3 regions of the Thalassolituus sp. UBA2590 genome follow, and region 2 is predicted to be linked to each of the others. Evidence: predicted binding sites of a transcription regulator. Region 2 holds the regulator's gene; each other region holds the start of a gene.
What was found. The regulator sigma-54, encoded in region 2, starts transcription at its own class of promoters, with help from an activator protein. The targets are predictions, from matches to a motif close to TGGCACNNNNNTTGCTNT.
Positions count from the first base shown of each region.

Region 1: the regulator sigma-54 is predicted to act here: its motif matches at 9,230-9,247, upstream of atzF (allophanate hydrolase).
Region 3: the regulator sigma-54 is predicted to act here: its motif matches at 5,763-5,780, upstream of glnL (nitrogen regulation protein NR(II)).

Region 1 is NZ_DDKU01000023.1:1,625-13,010, reverse strand. Features, by position in the region: gene urtE (urea ABC transporter ATP-binding subunit UrtE) at 730-1,428, opposite strand; gene urtD (urea ABC transporter ATP-binding protein UrtD) at 1,430-2,197, opposite strand; gene urtC (urea ABC transporter permease subunit UrtC) at 2,194-3,300, opposite strand; gene urtB (urea ABC transporter permease subunit UrtB) at 3,377-4,918, opposite strand; gene urtA (urea ABC transporter substrate-binding protein) at 5,111-6,397, opposite strand; gene B2067_RS02200 (GntR family transcriptional regulator) at 6,666-7,346, opposite strand; gene atzF (allophanate hydrolase) at 7,356-9,191, opposite strand; gene B2067_RS02190 (GNAT family N-acetyltransferase) at 9,429-9,989, opposite strand; gene B2067_RS02185 (hypothetical protein) at 10,021-10,512, opposite strand; gene B2067_RS02180 (GspE/PulE family protein) at 10,610-11,386, opposite strand, start outside.
Region 2 is NZ_DDKU01000053.1:676-7,226, forward strand. Features, by position in the region: gene B2067_RS04905 (KpsF/GutQ family sugar-phosphate isomerase) at 1-688, shown strand, start outside; gene lptC (LPS export ABC transporter periplasmic protein LptC) at 688-1,239, shown strand; gene lptA (lipopolysaccharide transport periplasmic protein LptA) at 1,223-1,801, shown strand; gene lptB (LPS export ABC transporter ATP-binding protein) at 1,798-2,523, shown strand; gene B2067_RS04925 (RNA polymerase factor sigma-54) at 2,668-4,227, shown strand; gene hpf (ribosome hibernation-promoting factor, HPF/YfiA family) at 4,292-4,594, shown strand; gene ptsN (PTS IIA-like nitrogen regulatory protein PtsN) at 4,598-5,056, shown strand; gene rapZ (RNase adapter RapZ) at 5,074-5,949, shown strand; gene B2067_RS04945 (HPr family phosphocarrier protein) at 5,962-6,231, shown strand; partial or broken gene B2067_RS04950 (magnesium transporter MgtE N-terminal domain-containing protein) at 6,361-6,551, shown strand, end outside.
Region 3 is NZ_DDKU01000156.1:3,030-14,415, reverse strand. Features, by position in the region: gene B2067_RS13150 (peptidase M42) at 1-495, opposite strand, end outside; yybP-ykoY riboswitch at 611-798, shown strand; gene B2067_RS13145 (TMEM165/GDT1 family protein) at 810-1,403, shown strand; gene B2067_RS13140 (2OG-Fe(II) oxygenase) at 1,492-2,151, shown strand; gene B2067_RS13135 (methyl-accepting chemotaxis protein) at 2,250-3,878, shown strand; gene B2067_RS13130 (SirB2 family protein) at 3,945-4,322, opposite strand; gene dtd (D-aminoacyl-tRNA deacylase) at 4,456-4,890, opposite strand; gene B2067_RS13120 (DUF4124 domain-containing protein) at 4,990-5,541, shown strand; gene glnL (nitrogen regulation protein NR(II)) at 5,804-6,886, shown strand; gene glnG (nitrogen regulation protein NR(I)) at 6,883-8,313, shown strand; gene B2067_RS13105 (DUF6701 domain-containing protein) at 8,352-10,970, opposite strand; gene B2067_RS13100 (DUF6701 domain-containing protein) at 10,971-11,386, opposite strand, start outside.

The DNA.
Region 1 (11,386 bases), on a different contig from region 2:
CGGGCCGCTGTGGTAGTAGCCGCTGGCGCGGGGTAACTTCTTTAGCTGCCGCTAAGGTCTGATGGCCAGTTGAGTTGCCGCTAGCGCGGGCTGGCTTTTTTGGCTGCCGCCAGGGTTTTATTGCCCTGTTTGGGGATTGCATCCCCGGGCGGGCAGCCCCTCCCCTGCTTCGCGCTTTCTGGGCCGCGTTTCCTTCACAGAACTTGAGAACCCTCGCAACGGGCCAATGCAGCATCCCTGCTGCCAGCCCCTTGCCCGGCATCCATGCCGGGGCCATGCGGGCTTCTCATCATTCTGCTCGGCGGCCCCAGAGGCGCAATTACCAGCCCGCGAAAGTATCTTTCTTAATTAGATAGGTTTAACTGCAACACAGCCTGGTGAGCAATATCCACCACACACTTTTACGGTAGGGCCAATCAGATTTTGAAATACGATATTGAGGGTAAAATTCTGCGCCTCTGGGGCCGCTGAAATTTACGCCAGCTTTGAAGGCAACGAGAGGCAGGATGCCGAACGAGGCTCCATACGGGCATGGATGCCCGCCGGAGCCGGTTGCCGGAAAAGCCAGTAAATATCAGAACTAAGGCCCAGAAAGCGCGAAGCAGGGGAGGGGCTGCCCGCCCGGGGATGCAATCCCCAAACAGGGCAATAAAACCCTGGCGACAGCCAAAAAAGTCAGACCGCGCTAGCGGCTACAGAATCGGCGGCCACATAAACTAGCGGCTACTGTTAAATAGCCAGAAGCTCCTTCGCTTCCTCGGAGTGTTCAAGCTCTTCACCCGTCCCCTGACTCACCACTCTCCCCCGCTCAAGAATAATAAATTCATCGGCGAGTTCTTTAGCAAAGTCGAGGTACTGCTCAACAAGCACAATGGCCATATCCCCACGATCCCGCAGCAATTTGATGACGCGACCAATGTCTTTAATGATGGAAGGCTGAATACCTTCGGTCGGTTCATCAAGAATCAGCATTTTAGGTCGCAGCAGTAATGCGCGTGCAATCGCTAGCTGCTGTTGCTGGCCACCAGAAAGGTCGCCACCCCGGCGCTTAAGCATCTGCTGCAGCACTGGGAAGAGTGAGAACACTTCAGGATCAATAAACCGCTGTGAGCGCGGCACCGCTGAGAACGCGGTCTGCAAGTTCTCTTCTACCGTCAGCTGCGGGAAAATATCCCGCCCCTGTGGCACAAACGCGATACCTTGTTTAGCCCGGTCGTAGGGTGCAAGTTTCATGATACTTTTACCGTCCCAGGAGATGTCACCGGAACCCGGTGCGAGGTGCCCGGCCAGTGATTTCATCAGAGTGGTTTTACCAACACCATTACGTCCCAGAACACAGGTCACTTTGCCCACGTCTGCGTTAAGGCTGACGTTGTAAAGCGCCTGACTGGCGCCGTAAGAAACATTTAAATCCGTTACATTCAACATATCAGCGCCCCAGATACACTTCGATAACCTGCTGGTTATTCTTCACATTCGCCAGACTGCCTTCGGCGAGTACCGAGCCCTCGTGCAGTACCGTCACACGACAATCCAGGGCTTCAATAAAGTCCATGTCGTGCTCGACCACCATTAAAGAGTGTTTCTTTGAAAGCTCTTTAAACAGCTCAGCCGTTTTCATCGTTTCTTCGTCGGTCATTCCGGCAGCAGGTTCATCAATCAAGAGCAGTTCAGGCTCCTGACCTAATAGCATGCCGATTTCAAGCCACTGTTTCTGGCCATGCGACAAGCTACCCGCGTCCTCATAGAGGCGATCTTTCAGGTCAATCATGGATAGAATTTCGTCGATTTTATCCTGCTTTGCGCCCGTCAGTTTATGGGTCAGCGCCTGCCAGACTGAGCGACCACCTTTTAACGACATTTCGAGGTTTTCGAATACTGTCAGGCTCTCAATCACGCTTGGTTTCTGAAACTTACGACCAACGCCCATATTCGCTACCTGCGCTTCGTCGTAACGCGTCAGGTCGAGCTCATCATTAAACAGAATCGTCCCTTCGTCCGGTCGTGTTTTACCTGTGATGACATCCATCATGGTGGTCTTACCGGCCCCGTTCGGGCCGATAATCGCCCGCATTTCGCCCGGCTCAATAAATAACGAAAGAGAGTTCAGTGCTTTAAAGCCATCAAAACTGACGCTAACACCATCCATATAGAGAACAGTAGGTTGATCTATGTGCTTGGTTTTTGCGAGGCTCATACTTTGCCCTCCGCGTTATCTGTAGCAGGTTTACCTGCCTGGCCGCCCCCGCCCGAAGAGAAAAACTTATCTTTGATCTGCGCCCACAAACCAACGACACCTTTCGGCAGATAAAGAGTAGTCAGTACAAACAGGCCACCCAGCATAAACAACCATAGTTCTGCAAAAGCGCCGGTGAAATAGGTCTTGGCGTAGTTCACCAGTACGGCTCCGATGACGGCACCGAACAAGGTTCCGCGACCGCCAACAGCAACCCAGATGATCATCTCGATTGAGTTAATGGGAGCAAATTCGCCGGGGTTAATAATACCAACCTGCGGAACATATAAGGCACCAGCAACACCAGCCAGCATGGCGGAAACAACAAAGACAAACAGCTTGTACCACTCGACGCGATAACCTAAGAACCGCGCTCGTGATTCACTGTCTCTGATGGCGACCAGCACTCGTCCGAGCTTAGAGGTCACGATAAAGCGACTGATTAAATAACCGAGAATCAAAGCAATGCCTGAGGCAAAGAAGAGCGCGGCACGCGTCGAGTCGGCCTGTAGATCAAAGCCTAAGATATCCTTAAAGTCAGTCAGGCCGTTATTACCACCGAAGCCCATATCGTTACGGAAGAACGCCAGCATCAATGCATACGTCAGCGCCTGGGTGATAATAGAAAGGTAGACCCCGGTAACCCGCGAACGGAATGCCAGTGCACCAAAGACGAACGCCAGAATACCCGGTACGGCGAGAACCATGACCATAGCAAACCAGAACTGATCAAAGCCAAACCAATACCACGGCAGCTCTGTCCAGTTCAGGAACACCATAAAATCTGGCAGATCAGGATTAGCATAGACACCACGGTCGCCAATCTGGCGCATCAGATACATGCCCATAGCGTAACCGCCAAGCGCAAAAAATGCCCCGTGGCCCAGACTCAGGATTCCGCAGTACCCCCAGATCAAATCAACGGATACCGCGAGCAGTGCGTAACAAAGATATTTACCTAACAAAGTCATTGTGTAGGTAGATACGTGCAGCGCTGAGCCCTCTGGGAAGAATAAGTTGCAGAAAGGCACGATGATGGCGATCGCCAGAATGATCATCATCATCCGACGCCCGGCAACATCGTTCATAATCAGTCGGGTTAAAGGGCCGCCTTTAATTTCCTGTTTCATCATGCGCTCCTTAACCCATATCCGCAGCGCGACCCTTGAGGGCAAACAACCCACGAGGACGCTTCTGGATAAACAGAATAATAAATATCAGTACAAGAATTTTTGCGACAACGGCTCCGGCCCATGGCTCAAGCAATTTATTAACAACACCCAAAGACATAGCGCCCACCAAAGTGCCCCAAAGGTTACCCACACCGCCGAACACGACAACCATAAATGAGTCGATAATGTACGCCTGACCCATGTTTGGCCCAACGTTAGTCAACTGTGACAGGGCAACACCTGCAATACCGGCGATACCTGAGCCCAGGCCAAACGTCAGTGCATCAACCCAGCCAGTGCGAATCCCCATAGAGCTCGCCATCGGACGATTCATGGTTACTGCACGCATCTGCAATCCGAACAGGGTTCGCTTAAGTATTAATGCCAACAACGCGAGCACCAGGAGACTGAAAATAATGATATATAAACGGTTAAAGGTCAGCTCGAGCGCCGGATTAATCATGAAAGTACCCGCCATCCAGTCGGGCGTAGCTACTTCACGGTTTAACGGGCTGAAGATTGAGCGTACCGCCTGCTGCAGCACCAGACTGATACCGAAGGTGGCGAGCAGAGTTTCCAATGGGCGGCCATAGAGATGGCGGATAACACCACGCTCAATAGCGACGCCCACCAGACCGCTCACCAGAAATGCTGCAGGCACAGCAACGGCCAGTGACATGCCAATATGGTCTGGCATCAACTGTTGAACAACGTAGGTTGTGTAGGCGCCCAGCATGATCATTTCGCCATGAGCCATATTGATCACGCCCATCACACCAAATGTAATCGCCAGACCAATGGCCGCAAGGAGCAGCACAGCACCGAGAGCCAGGCCAAAATAGAGATTTTCAGCAACGCTGTTCAGTGACAGCAGGCTTTCGATTTTCTTGAGTGCTTCGTCTGCCGCCTGAATTTCCTCGGTTCTGGAATCTGCTTCAGCAGCACGGCGATAGTTGGCCAACGCACCGCGAACATCCGGGTAAAGTGACCCTGAAAGAAGCTTCACGCCTGCGATGCGTTCTTTTTCGGTCTCTGCTTCCAGCAGGCGTATGCCCTTCACCAGAAGAAGAACGTCACGAACGTCTGTTTTTTCTTCGTTATCTAACGCTTCATCAAGCGTCGCCTGATCAAGATCTTCCGCAGACTTCAGTAAGTTGACCGCTGCCTGCAAGCGCATGTCCGGATCATCTGAGAAAATCTGCAAGCGTGCGATGCCGTTTCTCAGCAACACACGTAGCTTATTATTTACGCTGATTTTTTTGATATCGCGTTTACTTTCCAGAGTGACCTCTTCACCACTGAAAAATGTCGTCACCGAATCATCGTCATTAATAACGACGACCCGATCGTCTTTACGGTAATACAGGTCGCCTTCGACCATAACCTGCATAAAGAGAAGCGTTTTAGGGTCATCGATGGTTGTCAGGCGTTCGGTCACTGCCTGCTTTTCTCGATACCCTGCATCAATTAATTCTTGAGCAACGGCGTGTAACGCTGTGTTGGGCTTCATAGGTGATGCTTCAGCCCCTGCCACCACCACAGTATACAAAACAAATGCGAACAGCACGGCCGTCCGTATCAATACAGAAAACATAATTATCACCGGGAATTTTGAGAGAAGCAGGAAAGAATTTCCCTGCCTGTCCTTGTTACGAACTGCGATAGAGCGCGTTTTACCGCACTCTATTCCGCTGCCAGCGAATTACTCGCCTGCAACCGCCGAACCACCACAGGTTTTCGTTGAGGTGTTGTAGTTTCCGCAGTTAATCGGTGCAGTCCAGTCTGAGATCAGGTTTGCACTTTCTGGCAGATAATCCGTCCATGCATCACCTTTCACTTCTTCGTCAGTAGCCCAAACGATTTCGAACTGGCCATCTTCCTGAATCTCGCCAATCAGTACCGGCTTAGACAGGTGATGGTTTTCGTTCATTACGGCCGTACCGCCAGTCAGGTTAGGTACTTCGATGCCGTACATCGCAGAGCGTACTTTATCCACTTCTGCAGAGCCTGCTTTTTCAACCGCTTCTGCCCACATGCTGAAACCGATGTAAGTCGCTTCCATTGGGTCGTTAGTTACACGGTCTTCATCGCCGATGTAGTTATGCCATGCTGCGATAAACTCATCGTTAGCTTCGCTTTCTGCACTCTGGAAGTAGTTCCATGCAGCCAGGTGACCAACCAGTGGCTCAGTATCAAAACCTGACAGCTCTTCTTCACCTACTGAGAAGGCAACAACTGGAATTTCTTCAGACGCTACGCCCTGGTTAGCCAGTTCTTTGTAGAAAGGAACGTTCGCGTCACCGTTAATGGTAGAAACAACGGCCGTTTTCTTACCAGCGGCACCGAATTTCTTAATATCCGATACGATAGTCTGCCAGTCGCTGTGACCAAACGGCGTGTAGTTCACCATAATGTCTTTTTCAGCAACACCTTTAGACTTCAGGTAAGACTCAAGAATCTTGTTAGTCGTACGAGGGTATACATAGTCAGTACCTGCAAGTACAAAACGCTCAACGCCGAGATCGTTGATCAGGTAATCAACCGCAGGAATCGCCTGCTGGTTTGGCGCAGCACCGGTATAGAATACGTTGTAAGAAGATTCTTCACCTTCATACTGAACCGGGTAGAACAGCAGACCATTCAGCTCTTCCACAACTGGCAGAACCGATTTACGGGATACTGAAGTCCAGCAACCGAAGATCACATCAACGTCTTCTTTTTCCAGAAGTTCACGGGTTTTTTCTGCAAACAGAGGCCAGTTAGATGCTGGGTCGACAACCACTGGCTCAAGCTTTTTACCTAGCAGGCCGCCCTTCTTATTCTGTTCTTCGATCATCATAAGAACAGTGTCTTTCAGAGTAGTTTCTGAAATTGCCATAGTACCCGACAGAGAGTGCAGGACACCGACTTTAATGGTGTCATCTGCTGCATTCGCAATGCTTACGCCTGCAGCCATCGCTGTCATACCAACAATCTGTGACGCTTTCATCAGAGTTTTGAGACTTACTTTTTTCATAATTATTTCCTTTTTATGGTCAGGATTATGTCCGGCCTCGACTCTTCTCTTGGGGGTGTGTAAGAGCGGGCAACTATAAAACCGATCTAGTTAGAGCAATCGCCGTACCAGTTTTCATGCCTTATTTTTCGGCAATTTCTGGCAAAGAGTGCCCCCCAGAGGAGCATTTCCGGTCTTGAGGAGATAATTCGCACCAATAGTGCTCAGCGAGTTGTTTTTTTTGCCTTGAAAGCGTGCGTATCTATTTCCTTGATAAGTCGGTGGAGTATCGTTGTCGCGCTTCCTGAATTCTGTGAACTGTTATTTCGCGAACAGTATTGCGACTGACCTCGATGTGTTTAGTAAGATCTCGCGTTGCACGAGAGCTGTCTGCCGAAAGAATCGCACTGAGAATACTACTGTGCTCATCGTATGTTGCCTGTATACGCCTAGGCTCATAAAAGTCGAGGCGCCTTACGATCCTCAGACGCTCACATACGCCTTTATGAATGGCTTCCATTTGCTTGTTCTGGCCACACTCCAATAGTCCGAAGTGAAATTCCTCATCCAGAAACGCTACATCAACAGGGTCGACCTGCCTCTGTGAGGGCTTACAACACCAGATAGTAACCAACCCCGCTAAACGCTCGGCCCTGTCTGGTTCCATACACAGACGGCGAACCACTTCACACTCCAGCAGAATGCGGACATCGTAGAGCTCTTCGAAATACCGGAAATCAAAAGGCCGGACCTGCCAGCCATTGCGGAAGTACACCTGCACATACCCATCACGCTCCAGGCGATACAGGGCCTCTCTAACGGGTGTTCTGGAGGCCTGCATACGCGCAGCCACTTCACTTTCACTAAAGCGATCTCCCGGTAGCATTCTGAAATCAAAGATATCTTCTTTCAGCTGTCGATATACTTTCTCGGCAAGGTTCACAGGATGACCTTATGAGTTCAGTGATGAGATATAGGCCCGCCATCCGCCGAAATGACTGATATCCGTTGCGCTCGCCACCGCCTCTGGTTCGCAGATAAAGCCTTTCACCAGACGGCCGTCTTCCAGCTCAAGAGTTCCAATACCGAGTGGCTGCGGAATTTCTTCTACGAAAGAACCAAAGGCCGCCTGATCTAAACGCCACAGCTCGACGATTAATTGATTCCCTGTAACCTTTTCGATTTTCAGATCTTCTTCGTTAAGTCGCACCAGACCTGGCTTCGGAGGCACTGTATTTGCGAGAGCGTAGAGCTGATACTTGTTGGCGGTGAGTGTCTGTTCCAACAAGGTCGCATGACGACTGGTCAGCTGACGGTTCAGAGGCATCCCGGTCAAGTGGGCACCCACCACGGCAACGACGACTGACGCATCGTCTTTCTTACCCAGCATCACTGGCGCTTCAGCTAATCGAACGTGTGACTGCCACTGGCCAGCAAAGTTGGTCAGAGCCAGCTCGTGCCATGCTGGTGCAATAACAGTTATCCCAAACGGTAAACCGTCGCTACGCATATGCGCAGGCAACGACAGGGCACATAAGTCGGCCAGATTGACGAAGTTTGTGTAAGTGCCTAACTGGCTGTTGACCTCAACCGGGGCGGCATCAACGTCAGCCATCGTAGGAAAGCGAGGAGCGGTAGGCACGAACAACGCATCCACGGTTTTGAAGATACTCTGAATCTGGCGCACCAGATCTTTGCGACGATACTCTGCTTTAAATGCATCGACAGCAGTACCGTCAACGCCACCAGCAATGATGTTTTTTACGACCGGATTAATACCCGGTAAATCCTGTTTCAGAAACTCGCCGACAGCCGCATAGCGTTCGGCCACCCATGGGCCCTGATATAAAAGGCTGGCCAGCTCAAACAAGGGCGTAAAGTCGATTGTTTTTAACTCGAAGCCTGCATCAACAGCCTGCTCACAGGCTTTTTCATACGCCGCTTTTTGTATGTCATCTCCAAACCATGGTGCATCTGCAGGAATACCCAATGTCTGGATACGTTCATTACGCACCATAGTACGTGAGCGGGCGTAGCCATCTGCTGGATCGAATTGCGCAGCAATTTCATAAATGCGCTCGGCATCGCGGCTATTGAGCGCAAAGACAGAAACGCAATCAAGACTTCGGCATGCTGGAACAACGCCCGAAGCACTGATAGCGCCTACAGTTGCCTTTAAACCGACGATATGATTAAAGCCCGCAGGCACCCGGCCAGAGCCAGCGGTATCGGTACCGAGCGAAAAGGCCACCTGGCCCTTTGCAACCGCAGTCGCAGAACCAGAACTTGAGCCGCCAGAAATATACTCAGGATTAAACACGTTGTTCACTGCACCGTATGGCGAGCGAGTACCAACCAGTCCGGTTGCGAACTGATCGAGATTGGTTTTCCCCATAACGATGGCACCTGCCTTACGCAGAAGCTGAACAACAAAAGCATCATCATCCGGCTCGTAGGCATATTCAGGGCACGCCGCCGTGGTGAGAAAGTCCGCAGCATCAATATTATCTTTCACGGCAAACGGCACACCGAAAAGGGGAAGGTTTCTGCCCTCATCGTCCGCTGCAGCTTTCAGGTTTTCGAGGTAACTTATTTGTTTAGTAAGCTGTTCCTCGCTGGCTAGCGCAATCCAGGCGCTACCATTGCGGGGCAATCCATTCGTATCCAGCTCGTCTGCAGCAATCGCTTTCCGGGTGGCCAGTAAAAGCTCACCTACATCAGCGCCATTCCTATATGCCCGGGCCCAATCGTTCAGATTCCAGCCAATTCCTGTCGTTACTTCTGTCATGCCAACCGCCATTGAATTCATACTTGTATACAAGATTCGTAGCGACACTTGTGCCAGATTCGTCAGGCAAGACAGGGGAATCTATAACATTATGATTTTTAACGGGTTTATCGAGATAAGAGCATCTAACTCACAAACAGAAAGTCAGACAAAGTACGGATGGCGCTTTAGAAGAAAGCTCGATGTAGCTGCATTGCACCAATTTGCACCAACTCGTACTAAAGAGCAACACAGATTTCAGAAGAGGTTTTTCAGATAGAACTGCATAGGTTTGGTCGACTCGCCCGATGCATCGACGTCTTTCCAGGCAAAAGACGTGCGAATACCCGCCATAGGCTGATAGCCCATATGCTTCCAGATCGGATCAAGTGACTGGTAGTTCTCTGGGCGTAAAGGATGATCATCGGGCCGTACCACGGAGCAAAAGACACAGGCGGATAACCCAAGGGCACGTGCATGCTTCTCCCGAGCATCAAAAAACTGTCGATACACTCCCTTACCCCGATACTCAGGCAGGAGTACAGACTCAGCACAGTAGAATAACGCCTTGTCATTGATTCCCGCTTTCAGGAACGGAGCTCTGAACTCATCGACTTCCGCCGCTAAGGGTAGACCGGTCGATGCTCCAACCAGATGGTCGCCTTCCCAGCAAAGCACCACAATACTGTCAGGGCACTTGGTGTAGGTGGCGAGGTAAGCACGCTCGTAATCTTCCGAGCCGTCGTAGAGGTATGGAAAATCGCGGAATATCCGAATCCGCAGGTCGGCAAGTTCCTCAAGAACCGGGCTTATTTCCACGCCGTAAAGGCACTCGACTCTCAGGCCCACCTTAGTTGCCCGTTACCCGCTTGAAGGTTTCCTGAAGGACTTTCACATCATTGGCAGCACGGTGCCGGTCGACATCTAACTCATTCCAGAGTGTGCTTTTAGTGTCTGCCCAGCGCTCCATTTCTTCCATGGTCAGTAGCTTGTTGATGGTTTCGATGCGAAAGCGTTGGACCAGCTCAGCTTCTTCGAACAGGCGGCCAATCCATGAGCTGTCAAAGCTCCATGCATCAGAGTAGAGAGTTTTATTGAACAGGTGCTCATTGAGCAGCAGGGCGACATCACGAATGCTCAGACCTTCCTGCTCAAGTTTGTCGCGGCTGATGCCGTGGATCGCTTCGGCCTCTTCTGACCAGTGCGTCCAGTGGCTGACAGGCTTGATGAGATAGCTGTGCACTTCCCGGTCTTCGAGAGCAAAGCCGATTTCGATGGGGAAACTCCCCCGGCCAAATCCAGAGGCTTCAACGTCTATGATGGGTGGAAGGGAACTACTCACAAATAATTGCCATATTCTCGTTAATTAATAGCCAGCATTCTGGACGCTCAAGCCGGATTATTCAATGTGACTTGTTTACTGCCTTTACTGCTCTCACCTACTGAGACAGCGCTCTGCTCGCTGGTGCGACCCTCATGACTTCTGCAATCGTTGTCATGCCTGCTGCAACTTTATGAGCACCACTCAGGCGCAGGCTATGCATCCCTTCCTTCATCGCAGCCTGACGCAGCTTCTGGTAATCCGTTGATTCGTTAATATGGGGCTCGAGAGACTCTGAAAGAGGCATCACTTCGTATATCCCCATTCGCCCGAGGTAACCTGTCCCACGACATTCCAGACATCCTTTTGCCGTATAGATGTGTTCTGGCGTTTTCATCAGCCATGGGGCGGTCAGCTGTTTCCAGACCTTTTCATCGACAGGCTGCTTCTCTTTGCAGTGCGGGCACAAGGTTCGCACCAGACGCTGGGCCATTACGCCGATCACACTGGAGCGAATGAGATACGCGGGCAACCCCAGTTCCTGTAAGCGGGTAAAAGCCGAGGGCGCATCATTAGTGTGAAGTGTCGACAGTACCAAGTGACCGGTAAGTGCAGCCTGGACGGCGATCTCAGCCGTTTCAAGATCGCGCACCTCACCCACCATAATAATGTCCGGGTCCTGACGCAGCAGAGCGCGAACCCCTGACGCAAAGGTCAGGTCAATTGCTGGGTTGACCTGCATCTGGTTGAACGCAGGCTCCACCATTTCAATCGGGTCTTCGATGGTCGATACATTCACTTCACTGGTCGCCAGCTGGCGCAGTGTCGAATACAAGGTGGTCGTTTTACCCGAGCCCGTCGGCCCGGTAACGAAGATGATGCCGTGATTATTGTC
Region 2 (6,551 bases):
CATTGCATTATCCAACTCTGGTGAAACCAGCGAAGTGACCAGCCTGCTGCCACTGCTGAAGCGTCAGGGTACGCAGCTGATCAGCATGACAGGAAATAAAGAATCCACACTCGCGAAAGCGGCAGACAGCCACCTTTATGCAGGTGTCGATCAGGAAGCCTGCCCTCTTGATCTGGCGCCGACGTCCTCGACAACGTGTGCACTCGTGATGGGTGATGCGCTGGCGATCGCGCTGCTGGAAGCAAAAGGCTTCACCGCCGAAGACTTCGCATTTTCGCACCCGGGCGGTAGCCTCGGTCGTCGTCTGCTATTGAAAGTAGAAGACATCATGCACAGTGGCGAGCAGATTCCGGTTGTCTCTCCGGAAACCTCACTGCCTGAAGCGCTGCTGATCGCCACCTCGAAAGGGCTGGGCATGACTACAGTCGCAGGCCCGGACGGCAAGCTCGCCGGTATCTTCACCGATGGTGACCTTCGTCGTGCCATCGACCATGGTGTCGATATCCGTAATGCCACCATCAAAGATGTGATGACGGTTGAATGTAAAACGACCTCACCGGGCATGCTCGCAGCAGAAGCCCTGAAAATCATGGAAGACGGCAAGATCAACGCGCTCGTCGTGCAGGACGAAGGCCGCACCGTCGGTGTTATTAACATGCACGACCTTCTGCGAGCAGGCGTCATCTGATGCGTAAGCGCTATCTACTGCTATTAGTCACCGCATTTTTCGGCGTTGCCTTTCTGGCAGTAGATCGCTACACCCGCGATATTACCGGGCAAACGACCGAACAGGTCGTTCGCGAGCCGGATTATTATGGCGAAGTACTGTTCAGTCGCCGCTACGAAAAAGACGGCTCACTGGCCGATACTTTTTACGCCGCAAAATCAGAGCACTTTCCCGAGGGCGACCTCACCGTATTCAGTGAGCCACGTCTTCTGGTCAGTTCAAAAGACGACTGGGTACTGACCGCTGACGAAGGTGTTATGCGCGGCAACGAACAGGCACTGAAATTATCAGGCAACATATTAATCAGGCCGCTCGACAGCAGTGACCCGATGCGCCTTGAAACCTCAAGGCTGACCTATCATATTGATGACAAGATCGCAGAGACTGATGAGCTGGTTACCATGACGGGTGAAAACAGCCGCATGACTGGCACCGGAATGATGTTTGACGCCACACGTCAGCGCCTCGAACTGAAAACAGGAGTCCGTACGACTTATGAACCTGTTCAATAAACTGGCCGTGATGTCGCTGTCAGTGATCGCAAGCTACACAGTCGCATTGCCGGATGACTGGCAGAAAGAAATGACGATCCTCTCAGATTCTGCAGAAATCGACCGCCGCGCAGGTACAGTTGTGTATGAAGGCAACGTCATTCTTACCCAAGGCACGCTGAAAATAGAAGCCGACCGCCTGATGATTCTGCGCAACGGCGACACCCTCGAAAAAGCCGTCGCAGAAGGCGACCGCGCCCGTTATCAGCAGCAGATTGAAGTCGGTAAACCGCTCACCACAGCCCTCGGCAACCGCATCGATTACTACACCAGCGAGCGCCGCATCATTATCACCGGCGATGCTGAGCTGGAACAGGAAGGCAATATTTTCAGCGGCGAACGCATCACCTACGACATGGCAACAGAGACCGTGCGTGCTGATGGCACCACCGCTGAGTCGTCGACCGACAGCACAGATGAAGACTCCGGCCGGATCAAAGTCGTTATCCAGCCGCCAAAACCTGAGTCCGAATCTGACTCAGAGTCTGACACGACAGAATCTCCGGAAGCAGCGACAGAATGAAAACACTGAAGGCAGAACATCTGGCCAAAAGTTACGGCGGCCGCGAAGTCGTTAAAGACGTGTCTATACGCGTTGAAAGCGGTCAGATCGTTGGTTTGCTGGGCCCTAATGGCGCCGGCAAAACGACCTGTTTCTACATGATCGTCAACCTGGTGCAGGCTGATCGTGGTCGCATCATGATCGACGACGAAGACATCAGCCACCTGCCAATGCACGGCCGCGCCCGCAAAGGCATCGGCTACCTGCCGCAGGAAGCGTCGATTTTCCGCAAGCTCAGTGTTGCCGATAACATCATGGCAATTCTTGAGACCCGTAAAGATCTCAATCGCCAGCAGCGCACCGAACAGCTCGAGCAGCTACTCAACGAATTTCATATTCAACACATCCGCGACAGCGCAGGCATGGCGTTATCCGGCGGTGAGCGTCGACGTGTCGAGATTGCCAGAGCGCTGGCAGCAGAGCCCTCCTTCATTCTGCTCGACGAACCCTTCGCCGGTGTAGATCCGATCTCAGTATCGGACATCATGGATATCATCCGTCAGCTCAAAGCGCGGGGCATCGGCGTACTGATCACCGACCATAACGTGCGCGAGACCCTCGCGATTTGCGAAAAGGCTTTCATCGTCGGTGGCGGCCACATCATCGCCGAAGGCACGGCTGAAGACGTACTGGCGAATGAACAGGTACGGGAAGTCTACCTTGGTGACGATTTCCGTCTTTGAAACTCTGACCAATGTCACGTACTGTAAGGTTATCTATTTACTCTGGTAAGCAAAATAGGTTCCATACACAAGGACTTTGCCTATAATGCTAGGTGCATCAAACAAAAAGATGGTTAGATTTTCAGGTCGTAATTACCGAGTTATATGAAGACATCCCTTCAGATTAAGATGGGCCAGCAGCTGACAATGACGCCTCAGCTGCAACAGGCCATCCGCCTCCTCCAGCTTTCAACGCTGGACCTTCAGCAGGAAATTCAGGAAGCGCTGGATTCCAACCCAATGCTGGAAAGCGAAGAGTTTGATGACAACAGCGACTCAGGAAACGAGTCCGACAACGATTCCCGCAGTTCTGATTCCGATAACAACGACAGAGACAGCCGCGAAGACCGTGAGAGCAGCTCTGACAATCAGGATTACGACAATTCCTACGATGACAATTCCTACGACGATCAGAGCGGCCAGGAATCTCTCGATGAGCAATGGTCGAGCGAGAAACTGCCCGATGACCTGCCTGTAGATAGCCAGTGGGAAGATACCTATCAGGTCAGCGCCGGAGTCGCATCAAGCTCCGGGCCGGTAGACGAAGACTTTGACTACGATTCCCGCTACGCCACCAGCGACAATCTGCAGGATCACCTGCTCTGGCAGCTAAACCTGACCCCAATGTCAGATGCTGACCGCGAAGTTGCGACCATGCTGATTGATGGTGTAGACGATGATGGCTACCTTCACACGACAGTTGAAGACGTCATTGAAGCGATGGACCCATCACTCGAGATCGAAGAAGAAGAAGTGATGGCTGTTCTTCATCGCCTGCAACAATTTGATCCGGCCGGTGTTTTCTGCCGCGACCTGCGCGAATGTCTGCTTCTTCAGCTGCATCAGCTTCCACAAGGTACCCCGTGGTTAACCGAAGCTCAGCTGATCATTCGTGATCATATTGACCTGCTTGGTAGCCGTGATTATCAGTCGCTGATGCGCCGTACCAAATTAAAGGAAGACGATCTGAAATCCGTCATGCGACTGATTAAAGAGCTGAACCCTAAGCCGGGTGCCGGTATCGCTTCAGAAGAATCTGAATACGTCATTCCAGACGTCATCGTCCGCCAGATTCGTGATGAGTGGCGTGTTGAGCTGAATCCAGAAATTGCACCCAAGCTGCGTGTGAATGCCGATTATGCATCGCTGATCCGCCGCTCAGACAGCAGTGCCGACAATACCTTCCTCAAAGATCACCTGCAGGAAGCGCGCTGGTTTATCAAAAGCCTGCAAAGTCGCAATGACACTCTGCTCAAAGTCGCAACCAAAATCGTTGAATTCCAGATAGACTTCTTTGAAGAAGGTGATGAAGGGATGAAACCGCTGGTGCTTCATGACATCGCCGAAGCGGTTGGTATGCATGAGTCAACGATCTCGCGGGTGACGACTCAGAAATACATGCATACGCCGCGCGGCATTTTTGAGCTCAAGTATTTTTTCTCCAGCCACGTCAGCACCGACAGCGGCGGGGAGTGTTCATCGACGGCCATCCGGGCGATGATCAAAAAACTGATCGCGGACGAAAACACGCGGAAGCCACTCAGTGACAACAAGATAGCAACGATGCTGGGTGAGAAAGGCATCAAAGTGGCACGGCGCACGGTAGCGAAATACCGCGAGGCTATGCTGATACCACCATCAAATGAACGTAAGCAGCTGATTTAGAGTCTGTTAGTTGAGAGTCAACAGACTTTGATTCACATACCGCCAGCGACACAGGAGACTTGGCATGCAAATCAATATCAGTGGTCATCATGTAGAAGTAACAGAAGCTATGCAGGCACACGTTGAAGATAAAATGGCTAAACTGACACGCCACAGTGACAGCATCACCACAGGGCAAGTCACACTGACTGTCGTTAAAGATCGACAGACGGCTGAAGCGACAATTCACATCACAGGTCACGACCTGCACGCCAAAGCAGAAAACGAAGATATGTATACCGCTATCGATCAGATGGTGGATAAGCTGGACCGTCAGGTTCTGAAACACAAAGAGAAGCTGGTAGCGCGCCAACACGGTCAAGGCTGAAGCATGTCTTTGAGTATTGAGGATATCCTCACACCGGAGCGGTCCGTCATTGACGTGACCGTTTCCAGTAAGAAAAAACTGTTAGAACAACTTTCATCTCTGGTTGCTGAAGAAATCGGCGACGCCTCCGCAGACGATATATACGAACGCCTGTTAGCACGCGAGCGCATGGGGAGCACAGGGATAGGAGAAGGCATCGCCATCCCACACTGCCGACTGCTGCAGTGTCAGAAAGCGTTGGGCATTCTACTAAGATTAAATACCCCGATAGACTATGATTCTATTGATGGTAATCCGGTCGACCTCGTATTTGCTTTGTTAGTCCCCGAGGAAGCGACCGACGAACACCTTCAGATATTGGCGACACTCGCCAGTAACTTTAATCAGGCGGAATATCGCGAAGCTCTACGCAACGCGCCAGACGCCAAACATCTTTTCCAGCGAGCGATCGCAGAGCGGTAGTCATCACGGAGTCGAATATGCGCCTGGTAGTTATCAGCGGAAGATCAGGATCGGGCAAATCGAGCGCTCTGCACGTTCTCGAAGATCTGGGCTTCTATTGCATCGATAACCTGCCGATCGGGCTGCTACCCGCATTGGCCAGTCAGGCAGATGCTAACGACAAGCTCACCCGGGTAGCGGTCAGTATTGACGCGCGTAACCTGTCGGCGACAGAAGAGCCTGTCGAACAACTACTGTTCGATCTGCCTAATGATCACTATCAGCTCGACGTGGTTTATCTTGATGCGTCTGAAAAGGTTCTGCTGCAACGATTCAGCGCGACACGCCGAAAGCACCCTCTCACGACCACAGAACTGTCACTGGCAGAAGCCATCGACCAGGAGAAAGACCTCCTTGATCCACTCGCCAATATGGCGGACCTGACCTTAGACACCACCCACATGTCTGTTCACGAGTTGCGCAGCATGATTCGCCTGCGGGTTGCAGATCGTCCGAACGGTGAGATGTCGATCCTGTTTGAGTCGTTCGGCTTTAAACACGGTATCCCGACAGACGCCGACTACGTTTTCGATGTACGGCACCTGCCGAACCCCTACTGGAGCGAAGACCTGCGAAAACTCACAGGCCTCGACAGTGAAGTACAGTTATTCCTGAACAGCTATGATGTTGTTGGAGAAATGCGGAAATCAATCAGCGATTTTCTGACTCGCTGGACGGATCGTCTGATCGAAGCAAATCGGAGCTACATGACCATCGCAATTGGCTGCACCGGTGGTCAGCACAGATCCGTCTACCTGGCGGAGCAGCTAGCCACCGAATACCGTATGAAATACCCGAACGTGCAGGTACGTCACCGTGAACTAGCGCGAGCGGCGAATCTGCCCACTCCATAACCCGGACACCGTATGATCCAGAAAAGCGTTCTAATAATAAATAAACTCGGCCTGCATGCCCGTGCTGCGGCCAAACTGGTATCTACCGCGTCAGCCTTCTCCAGCCAGCTGAAAATTGGCAAGGACGGGCGTATGGTCGACTGCAAGAGCATTATGTCGGTCATGATGTTGGCCGCAAGCAAAGGCACTGAGCTGATCCTGACAGCGGAAGGCAGTGACGAAGAAGCTGCCGTCGATGCCATTACCGATCTCATTGATCGCCGCTTCGATGAAGAAGAATAGCCCTCAGGAAAATCTGACGATAATCCCCGCGAAAACAGCTGATTAGGCCCAAAACTACGAGTACTTTCGTGGTATCAACCGAGCAATCAGGCTAGAATCAGTTAACCCGATTTACTCCGGATTCCGGCCATGGCTCAGCACACAGAAAAGGCAAAAGCAAAACTCCACAGCCTTAATGCTGCCCTGGAAAGTGGTGCCCTGAATAAAGTAGAGCGCATCCTGAATTCTGGTCTCGCGCCTGCCGATATTGCTCACCTGATCGAGTCGTCCCCGCCGAAAGCACGTAAAGTGCTCTGGGATCTGGTCGACAAAGAACTCGA
Region 3 (11,386 bases), on a different contig from region 2:
GGTAATGCGCAGGTCATCCTGAAACGCGACCGGCGTACCGGCAACCACATGCTCCAGGCCTTCAAGTTCGAAGATCAGGTTATTACGGTGCGGGCACACGTACGTCTGGCGAATGCTGCCCCGGCCACGGTACATGCCCGACCAGGGCTCATAGGCAAAAACTTTCTCATCACCCATGCGGTCAACAATCAGCTGCATCAGTTCTTCAGAAACAGAATTACCCAGCAGGTCAGAGCGACCGCCTGACACAAAGGCCGCGTACTGAAACTCGTTCGGGCCTGTACAGATCAGGCCATGACGGTCGATGTGGGCCGACAGCATTAAAGAGTGCGGGCGCTTACCCTGCGCCACCAATACGCCTTCGTACCATTTCACGTCTGCTCCGCGTTCTTCCAGCGCTCGCTGCAATACCCGGAAAAACGAATGCTCTGCCCCTACCACAGACGGCGCACGCGCAAGGATGGTCAGAAGATCACGAAATGATTGAGATAACACGGCAGTCCGCCTCTGTAGGTACTGGTTGGTATGGTTAAGGTGCGCAGATAGTTGCACCTGTGCCGTTCGAGGTAAAACGAGATTTATTTATCGTGCAGATAAGAAAATGTTACTATCAGCGTTCTCTTAGGGGAGTAATCTGCCGTCACGGCCATTCAGGCTGCTGATTCTGGTGTCTGTATCAACATAATTGAGCCTCAAGCTCATGGTGCAGACGTCCCGTCATTGGGATTGATGAGACCTGAGATAACGACACAGTCGCTGGGCGATGCTGTGGCGTTGTCTTGTGCTCATCATCGCCCGGAATAGTTCTTATGTTTGATATTACAACCTTCAGCGCCTCGCCATTTCTTGCCTCTACCGTCGCTGTTGCCATCGCTGAAGTCGGCGACAAGACCCAGCTGTTGTCTCTGTTACTGGTTGCCCGTTTCCGCAATAAGTGGGCGATCATTGGCGGCATTCTCCTTGCCACACTGCTGAATCATGGGCTCTCGAGCTGGGGAGGTATCTGGCTTGGCGAAAATATGGACAACTGGCTATCTGGCAGAGTCGCCGACTATGTTCTGGCCGGGTCCTTTGCTCTGATGGCACTCTGGGTGCTGATTCCGGATAAAGAAGATGACGACGACGATAACTTCGCTAAGTACGGTGCCTTTATCGCCACTACGCTGCTGTTCTTTATTGCCGAAGTCGGAGATAAAACTCAGATAGCCACGGTGATTCTCGCCGCTGAATTTCAGAGTTTTTTCTGGGTTACCGCGGGCACCACGTTAGGCATGTTAATCGCGAATGCACCGGTAGTGATCTGGGGACAGTGGTTAATGGACCGATTACCGTTAGACCTGGCACGTCGCCTTACGGCTGTCGTATTCCTCAGTCTGGCGGCCTATACGCTTTTCAGTAGCTGACTCACTGATCGTTACGACAAAGTTTTCTCGTTGTACGCCGTGATTTCCGGCGGGTATAAACGCGCCTCGCTTATTTGGATACCCGCCCGTGAACGCCGTTATTAACAGTGCTGTGCCTGCTCGTTGCCTTCCTTTGCTGAATACCATCATGGATGCACTGCGTAGCGATGGTTATGTTGTCATCGACGACGCCCTCCCCGCTGCACTTGCAAACGCATTGCAGCAACGGGTTGCTGAGATAAAGAGAATCGGGGACCTTAAGCAGGCAGGCATCGGACGGCGTGATGATCACACAATTGCGCGCAGCATCCGCCAGGATTCGATTCACTGGCTGGACAGATCCGTAGCGTCAGAAACAGGTTGGCTCACGGCTATGGAGCATCTGCGTGGCTACGCTAACCGGGAGCTGCTGCTCGGGCTGTTTGAGTACGAGAGTCACTTTGCTCACTATCCACCGGGCGCGGGTTATAAAAAGCATTACGACGCGTTCAAAGGGCAGTCAAACCGTGTACTGAGTACTGTGTATTATCTGAACGAGAACTGGCAGCCCGGCGACGGTGGCGAACTCGCTATTTATGATGCTGAGGATCAGCTGATCACCAGGGTTCAGCCCGTGTTAAATCGTCTGGTGATTTTTCTCTCAGAAGAATTCCCACACGAAGTGCTGCCCGCAAAGAATCATCGCTACAGCATTGCCGGTTGGTTCCGCGTTAATAACAGCCGCGACATTCTCAGCCTACCCGCATGACCACGGCGCTCAGCGGGTAAACCGGTTACATAATTCTCTGGCAGCAGGCCTAACTTGAACTATCCTCAATGGATAGTCCCTGTTCTGTGGAGAAACGTATGAACTGGCGCGATCTGAGCCTCACACTGAAGTTACGTATACCTTTAGCCGTTATTGGCGTTCTTCTGATCATCCTCAGTGTGTTACAGCTAAATACTCTGAGTGGGGTAACCACTACATCCGAACTGATTAACGGTACCTACACCCCAGCTCTGAATAAAGTACTTAACGCTGACCGCGATCTGTATCAGGCTCAGATTGCTGAACGCACTCTGGCTTTCGGCGGCGACAACGAAGGCCTGAAGGCATCTCATAAAGAGAACCTGGACCAGGTCTATGATCGCCTCAATGCTGTCATCGACATGCAAGTGAATGACAAAACGCGGGTTCAGGCCGAAGCGTTTCTTGCCGCCTTCGAGAAGTGGCGTCCTAAATCAGAAAAAATGGTAGAGGACGTTACCTCGGGGCGAATTTCGTATGAACAGGCAGAGGCACTCAGTACAGGCGCGCTGGAAAAAGAATTTGAGGCCACCCGTGATATTCTGGATACCGTTGGTGAAAACCTGGCTGAATCTGCGGCGTCACTGCATGCTGAAGGCGTATCCTTGAATAAGGCCGCTCGCCGGAACCTACTGATTCTCACGCTTCTCTCTGTCGCGATTATCGTTGCTGTTATCGTATTCCTGCCGCCACTACTCACTCGTCCAATAAAACGAACCACCTCAGCGCTGGATAAGCTTGCCCGAGGCGAAGGCGATCTGACCCGCCGGCTCACGGTTGAAAGTAACGACGAAATTGGTGAAATGGCGAAGACCTTCAATAAATTCCTTGAGGGGATGCAAAGCCTGGTCACCAACGTACAGACAGTATCGACCCAGGTACGCGGGACCACAGAACAGCTCGAACAAGGTGCTCAGAAAAGTCAGGAAACCACGGCTCAGTTTGTTGCTGAGCTTGAACATGTGACTCACGCTAACCGTGAAATGGAACAGGCCATTGGCGAGGTCAGCCAGTCATCGACCCGTGTCGCCGAAGAAGCGACCAACGCTGAGAAACACGTCCGTGAAATCGCCGAACAATTCCGCAGTGCGGTTACTGATATTGCCGCCCTCGCCAGCAGCGTCAGTGAATCCGCCGGCGTTATCCGCGAACTGGAACAGGAAACCACAGGGATCGCCTCACTGCTTGATGTCATTAAAGGCATTGCTGAACAAACGAACTTGCTGGCTCTCAACGCTGCTATTGAGGCAGCCCGCGCGGGTGAGCAAGGTCGTGGTTTTGCGGTGGTTGCTGATGAAGTCCGGAGTCTGGCCAGCAAGACCCAGCAGGCGACCGAAGACATTAACAGCATGATCGATAAGCTACAGAGTGGTGTGAACCGCGCGGTTAACAGTATGCAGGGTGGCGAAGAGACCGCAGAACGTTCTGTAGAAACCGCACGGGCCTCAGAATCGAACATTGGCGAAGTATCGGGCTCTTTAGTACGGATTAAAGATCAGGTATTACAAGTGGCATCAGCCATTGAAGAGCAGACGTCGGTCATTAATAACATCAACCAGAACCTGGCAGAAGCACGTAATATGAGCCAGGAGAATCAGGCGAGTACACGCCAGCTGGTCGATTCTGTCAATGTGCTTGAACAGAACACCTCTGATATGCGCAAGAGCGTATCGAATTTCACCGTCTGATATTTTAAGAACGGTGACAAAAAAGGCAGCCATGGCTGCCTTTTTTATTGCGAGGATAACCGCAGATCAGGCGGTCAGGATGCCCACCCACGAAAGCGCACTGTGCGCTTTTGCCACACCGAAGATATAAACAAATACCACCAGCGCCAGAACAAACGCTTTTACGTTTACTTTCTTAATTGCGATCACACCCAGCACAACGTATGCAATCAGGCCCAGCAACTTGGCAGTAACCCATGCCGCTTCAAACGGATATTGGCTGAGGGTTACGCAAAGCGCACCGGCGGTAATAAGAAGCAAAGTATTGATGCCATGTGTAGCAATGTTCAAGGCTTTATTGCTGTTCAGCAGCGGCTTGTAATTAGCCAGCACAAAGCGGACGACGAAGAGAATAAATGATAAGTAGACAAATCCAATATGAGAGTGCTTCAGAGCCATGTACATGACGGATTTCCTTCAGTATTTAGTTATTTTAAATGGGGCCAGTCTGCATACGTGGCGGCAGAACAGCCGCGAAGCATAGCAGATGACCGGTGTAATGATACTTGATCAATATCAATAAGCGTGAGGCCGGACCTCAGACTTCCAACCAGAAGGTGACAGGGCCATCATTTACCAGAGAGACCTTCATATCGGCGCCAAACCGTCCGGTCCCCGTAGTTACCTTCTCACTGGCACGGCTGCAGAAGTACTCATACAAGGCGCTGGCGTCGTCCGGTGCCGCCGCCCCCGAAAATCCGGGGCGTGTGCCCTTTCGGGTATCTGCCGCCAGAGTAAACTGAGAAACAACCAGAAGATCACCATCAATATCGCTGATGCTACGGTTCATGCGCCCCTCATCATCCGGGAAGACCCGGTAGCGCAGAATTTTATCTAACAGGCGGTCAGCCTTCTCTTTGTCGTCTTCCTTCTGAACTCCAAGCAATACCAGTAAACCGCGCCCGGCACTGCCAATCACCTCGCCGTCGACACGAACACTTGCCTCAGACACCCTTTGTATCAAGCCAATCATTGAAAAACTCCCACTGAAATACCGCTGCGGTTTGCGGGCGCAGGATAGCGCGTTCTATACTCAGATCAAATACGTGCCTAAGCACCCGGAGATATGGATATGCGACACTCAATGACCACCTTGATCACTCTTTTAGCAACTGCGGTTGTTACAGTCTCCAGTGCGCTTCCTGCCACCGCTCAGACAAAGGTGTATATTACCCGGGATGCCGACGGCAACCCGGTATTCAGCGACCGCAAAAGCGCCGGCTCAGAAACCCATGTGGTTCAGGAGCTTCCATCCATGCCTGCGTTTAATGTCCCTCAGCCTGAGCGTCCTTCTGAAGAATCAGACGACGAGCCCGTCACACCGGCTTATACCAGCCTGAGTATTATCTCTCCGGCTGACGGCACTACCCTGCCCATTGGTGTAAATGGCGATGTCCGTATTTCAGGCGTGCTGACACCAGCGCTGCAGAAGAAAGACAGCATCGTACTGCTGGATGCAGGTATCGAGATCGCTCGCGGTAGCCAGACAAGCTTTCAGCTCGATAATCTGGACCGCGGCGAACATCGACTGCATATGGAAGTCAGAGGTCCTGACGGCGACGTGCGCATCAGCAGCCAGTCGATTACTCTTCATGTGAAACGGGCATCTTCCCTGGCTCGCTAAACCTCCCCCATCAAGGCCTACTTTCAGAGCCAGGACAAAATCAGATGAAGGCTAAAAAACCTTCTATACGGTCCAGAGCACTGACACAGGGCACCAAAACAACTCACCAACACCACCGCTCGCCCACATTTGGTGCATTAAAGGGTCTATTTTTCTTCATTTGAACACTCACGCAGCATGTCAGAAGCGACTCCGCGCCATTTATGTGCAAAACTCACTTCTGGCTCAATTATTGCTGAACTGAGTGCAAACGGAGATAGATATGCTCGCCAGCCCACACCTCAATCAACGCCTGATGGAACACCTGAATACTGGGGTTGTTCTGCTGGATGCTGATCTGAGTATTATTTTCATGAATCCCGCTGCCGAAGCCCTGCTTGAAGTCAGTGGCCAGCGTGGAAGAGGCGTTGAGTTCACCATGCTCGCCAGAGAGTCTGACGAAGCGACACAGGCCTTTCGTGATGCTCTGATCAATGGGCACTCTTACACCAAACGTGAAGCGACGATTGAGCTTCATAACCAACAGCAGGCGACTCTGGACTATAGCGTAAGTCCGTTATCACACCCTGAAACGCGACTGCCCTGCCTGCTGGTTGAACTGCAAGGGCGTGACCGCCTGATGCGTATCAGCCGCGAAGAGCAACTGATCGCCAAGCAGGAAACAACACGTAACCTGGTGCGCGGCCTGGCCCACGAGATTAAGAACCCACTCGGTGGGATTCGCGGCGCAGCCCAGCTACTTGAGCGTGAATTACCAACGGCCGATCTGGCCGAGTACACCAATATTATTATCGAAGAGGCAGACCGTCTTCGTGACCTCGTGGACCGGATGCTCGGCCCCCGTACTCTGCCTCAGACCGAACAAATTAATATTCACGAAGTTCTTGAGCGGGTATGCCAGCTCGTCGACGTTGAATCGGAACATCAGATTGAAATCGTCCGTGACTACGACCCATCTATTCCTGAAATGGAAGCGGATCGCGGTCAGATGGTTCAGGCTTTGCTGAATGTCTGCCGCAACGCGATGCAGGCGATGATGGAAAATCCAAACCCGGAGCGACCACCATCACTGACAATGAAAACCCGATCGATTCGCCAGTTTACGATTGGCCATCACCGTCACCGTCTCGTTGTTCGTGTTGATATTACTGATAACGGCCCTGGCATTCCTGAAGAGATTCAGGAGAGCCTTTTCTATCCGATGGTTACGGGACGCCCTGAAGGTACAGGCCTTGGCCTTTCGATCTCACAATCCATTATTAATCAGTGCGACGGCATCATTGAATTTGAATCCGAGCCCGGACGCACCACATTCTCAATTTATCTGCCTTTGGAACCACTATGAGCACTGTCTGGATCATTGATGACGATAAATCCATCCGCTGGGTTTTAGAAAAAGCACTGCAACAGGCGGGGATTGATACCAAAGTATTTGAGCAGGCTGAACCTGCACTCAATCAACTGAAAAAAGAGCATCCCAGCGCCATTATTACGGATATCCGCATGCCGGGTATGGATGGTCTCACGCTGTTGAAGCACGCAAACGAGGCACATCCTGATTTACCAGTCATCATTATGACAGCGCACTCTGACCTTGAGAGCGCGGTCAGCTCGTACCAGAGTGGTGCCTTCGAATATCTGCCAAAGCCTTTCGATGTCGACGAAGCGGTCAGCCTGATTCAACGTGCCATAGATCACTTCTCTGAAATTTCAGCACAGGCACCATCGGTTGAACCTGAGATGCCAACGCAGGAGATCATCGGTGAAGCGCCCGCAATGCAGGAAGTTTTCCGCGCCATTGGTCGTCTCTCGCAATCGAATATTACTGTTTTAATTAACGGTGAATCAGGCACGGGTAAAGAACTCGTCGCTCATGCACTTCATAAGCATAGCCCTCGTGCTCCTGAGCCTTTCATTGCTCTGAACATGGCTGCAATTCCCAAAGATCTGATCGAATCAGAGCTTTTTGGCCATGAAAAAGGCTCTTTCACCGGCGCTGGCGGCCAACGTCGTGGACGTTTTGAACAAGCTAACGGTGGCACCTTATTCCTCGACGAAATCGGTGATATGCCGGCTGACACCCAGACACGACTGCTTCGTGTACTGGCTGATGGTGAGTTTTACCGCGTAGGTGGTACGACACCGGTCAAGGTGAATGTGCGCATTATTGCTGCAACGCACCAGGACCTTGAAGGTTTGGTAAAAGACGGGAAATTCCGCGAAGATTTATTCCATCGTCTTAACGTTATCCGTATCCACCTGCCTCGTCTCGCCGATCGTCGTGAAGATATTCCGAAACTTCTGACGCACTTCCTGCAACGCGCAGCCGAAGAGCTTGAAGTAGAGACTAAGTCGCTGCGACCAGAAACCGAAGAGTTTTTGTCTACCCTGGACTGGCCGGGTAACGTCCGCCAACTCGAGAATACCTGTCGCTGGATCACTGTGATGGCATCTGGTCGCGAAGTGCTGGTAAAAGATCTGCCACCTGAGCTTCTGGAACAGAAAAGTGATATTCAGACCTCAGGTAACTGGGAACAGAATCTGCGTTTCTGGGCTGATCAACAGCTGGCCTCGGGCATGACGGATCTGCTTGATACCGCAGTTCCTATCTTTGAACGTATTATGATTGAGACCGCACTTAAGCATACCGCGGGTCGTCGTCGCGATGCCGCAAACCTGCTGGGATGGGGCCGGAACACCCTGACAAGAAAGATCAAAGAGCTGCAGATGGACACCGAAGATCATCATGACGATGATCATGGCGATGACTGACTATTTCAGCTGACCGCGACAAAACAACCGGGAGCCTATTACTCCCGGACTTCCCTGCGATATAAAATGCGTTCATGCCCACGGAAGACACCGAAGCTGACGGTTGATGAGGGCGATTCAAAACTACCATCTCCATCGTAATCGCCTCGTAACCACTGCGGGGCAGTGTAGCTCAGAGACGCATCACCTGTATCCGGTGTGCCGGGTACCAGTGTTGGGGCGAGTAAGGTAATTCCCTCGTTACCACTGCTACCCTCAGTTAACTGACCAGAGCTGGCAGTGATCTGACTGATGCCGTCTACAGAAGCATTGGCACTGTCCCAGACGGTACAGTCATCCTCTGTATTCTGTATATACCGACCATCTTGAAAATATTCTGTAATCAGCCTTACCGTCAGGTCGTGAGTCTCGGCACCAAAGGTATCCTGTAAACGCATACGGCCAAAGCGCATACTCACCCCGCTGCCATCGGGTGTGAAGTCAACGTTGGCAGACTGAGTTGCCTCGCCGTCAGTGACACCGGTAAGCGTAAATTGCAGCTCCGGAGAAAAAGGATTTATTTCAGCGTTTAAATCACGCACATAGGCGATGTTATCTAGTGGTGAAAAGACATACTCCATTACCCCAGGGCTACTTACCGTTAATGAGCCAGCCTGATAATCAGTAGTAGGAGAACCAGCCAAAGAGAGCGCCAGGCCATCGTTGCCCACAACACTCTGGTCGACTGACGGGAATGAAACTCCGTTAAATACGTCACCGGCCGATAAACGCATAAAAGCAGTGTCAGTATAATTCTGAGTAATCTCAGCATCGGCTGATGCGTTGTAGGCAGAAACAATGATTGCCGGTGCCACCAGCCATGAGAAAGATTGCCCGGTATAGCTATTTCCAGTACTACAAGCGCCAGAAAATACGCCAGAGTCTGCCACACTCACCTCAAAATACGCGGGAACAAACCGCCCCAGCGGCGCACTTGAGAAGGTGGCTAAATTGGTATCAGACAAGGTGCCGAGCGCTGCGCCAAAATACAAAGGCGGCGTTGCATTTAGAGTAAATACACCGCTTTCTCCTTGCGTAAGATTAATACTCGAAACGCCGCTGACGCTCGCAGGGTGAATATATTCAGCGGGTTCTAGTGTGCCATTTTGTCCGGCGGCTGGTGCGACAACGGTTGAAGACAAAGTAATCGGCGATCCTGAGCTGTAATTTGGTGTCGTGATGTTATCCAAACAGAAATCACTGTCGCTATCTGCTTCCCAGGCGACCGCACGAATATTAACCGGGAATGCCGCACCTGCGAGCGCAAACACTGGGCAGTCTTCATAAGGCTCGTTACAGACATTAGCTGGATCAATACACAGCCCCACCGGGCGCGCTACAAAGCTGGTTTGTCCATTCAGGATCAGTCCAGCATCAGCACCACTTCCGGTATAACTGGCAAACAGTGTTTTCTGCCCGGCGTCGTCGTAGTTAAAGGACGTCAGCGATGCGGTGCCAGAAGCATCAAAGGCGAGAGAGAGGCTTGTTGGGCTTACAGGCGAAGTGGACACATCAACGCCTGCAACTTGCACAGCTTTACTGCCAGAAGCTGGCGCGTTGTAACGGGTGTATATATCCACGGCCTTCGATACGTTTGCGAAAGCCGGCACACACTCAGGTGAGTTATCGCTCTTTCTGACTGCCTGTATAGTCGCCGAAGCGGGTCCTTTCGCGGATATAAAATCAGGAACACTGACTACAAAACCCGCATCGGCAAACGTCAGGTTACACGTCACAGATACGCTGCCGCCGTCCACCGAGCAGAGATTACTGCCCCCGACTTTTGCGGGCGAAGATGATGACACTCCAACAATCGCTGTACCAGGGACAGTCTGGCTAAGCTCAAAGCTACCGCTACCGCCCGACAGAGTTCGCGTATTGCCGCCGACCCACCCCGCTGGCAACAAGGTTATATTCACATCGTCGGTGTACAGACTGGAGCAAGTGCTGTCTGCGCATGCCAGAATATCAACCGTCTGGGGCTTGCAGGTTAAAGCGTCAGACTCATAGGATAACCGGAAATGATCCGGGCCAGCCGGTGGCAGATCCGCAGTGATCTCAATATCACTGACATACCAGTTATCACCGAGAAGATCGAAGAAACTGATCCCTCCGCCGGTCATGACATAACGTAACTGAAAATTATCGTGGTAAGCATCTGCAGGCAACGAGGCGGAATAGGAATAGCTATCTCCTATCGAGAGCAACCCAAGAAAGCCATAGTCTGCAACAAAGGTCGTCAGAGTCTGCCAGCCGCCGTTACTGCGCCGGTACTGAACAACTAAGTCTTCTCCCGGGTTAGGTGCCCTACCGATAAGTCCAAATCCGAGGCTGAATGGCACGTAGACATCGAAACTTATATCAACAGAGTCTGCTTCAGAGAAATCAAATGCCCGTGACTCGACTTCGACATAACCGTTACGAAGATTGAGTTCGCCCAGTGAATTAATCACCACCCGGGAAGTATTACTGGCAATCCAGTCTACACCGACAACGGCACTGTTGAGCAAATTAAACAGCACCGGAAGGGCAGCCACAGTTGAAGCGCACAGATAAAACAGTGCTGAAATGGCCCAGACTCTGGGCCGCACGCGAACCTGTTTTTTACGTAGGCGCATTTATCTCAACTCTTTTTTGTAGATAACCCGCTCGTGACCACGATAAACGCTGAAAGTCGACGTTGCGGATGGATCGTTGTTGAAGTTTCCATCACCATTAAAATCACCCTCCAGCCAGAAGGGTGCATCGTAGGTCACGGTGGCATCACCTGTGTCAGGAGTCCCTGCTACCGTGGTGGGCGCTGCTAATTCCAGACCATTGCTACCCGTCGTGCCCGAAGACACTGCCCCTGACCCCGGCAGGATCGAGCTTAAGCTATCCACACTGGCGTTAGCGCTGTTCCAGGTCGAACATGAATCAAAGGTATTAAGGACGTATTCACCATCAGCGAAATATTCCATAGACATGGGCAACGTCAGATTACTGTTTTCAGGGCCGTAACTGTCTTCAATTGTCATCCTGCCAAAGCGCATAT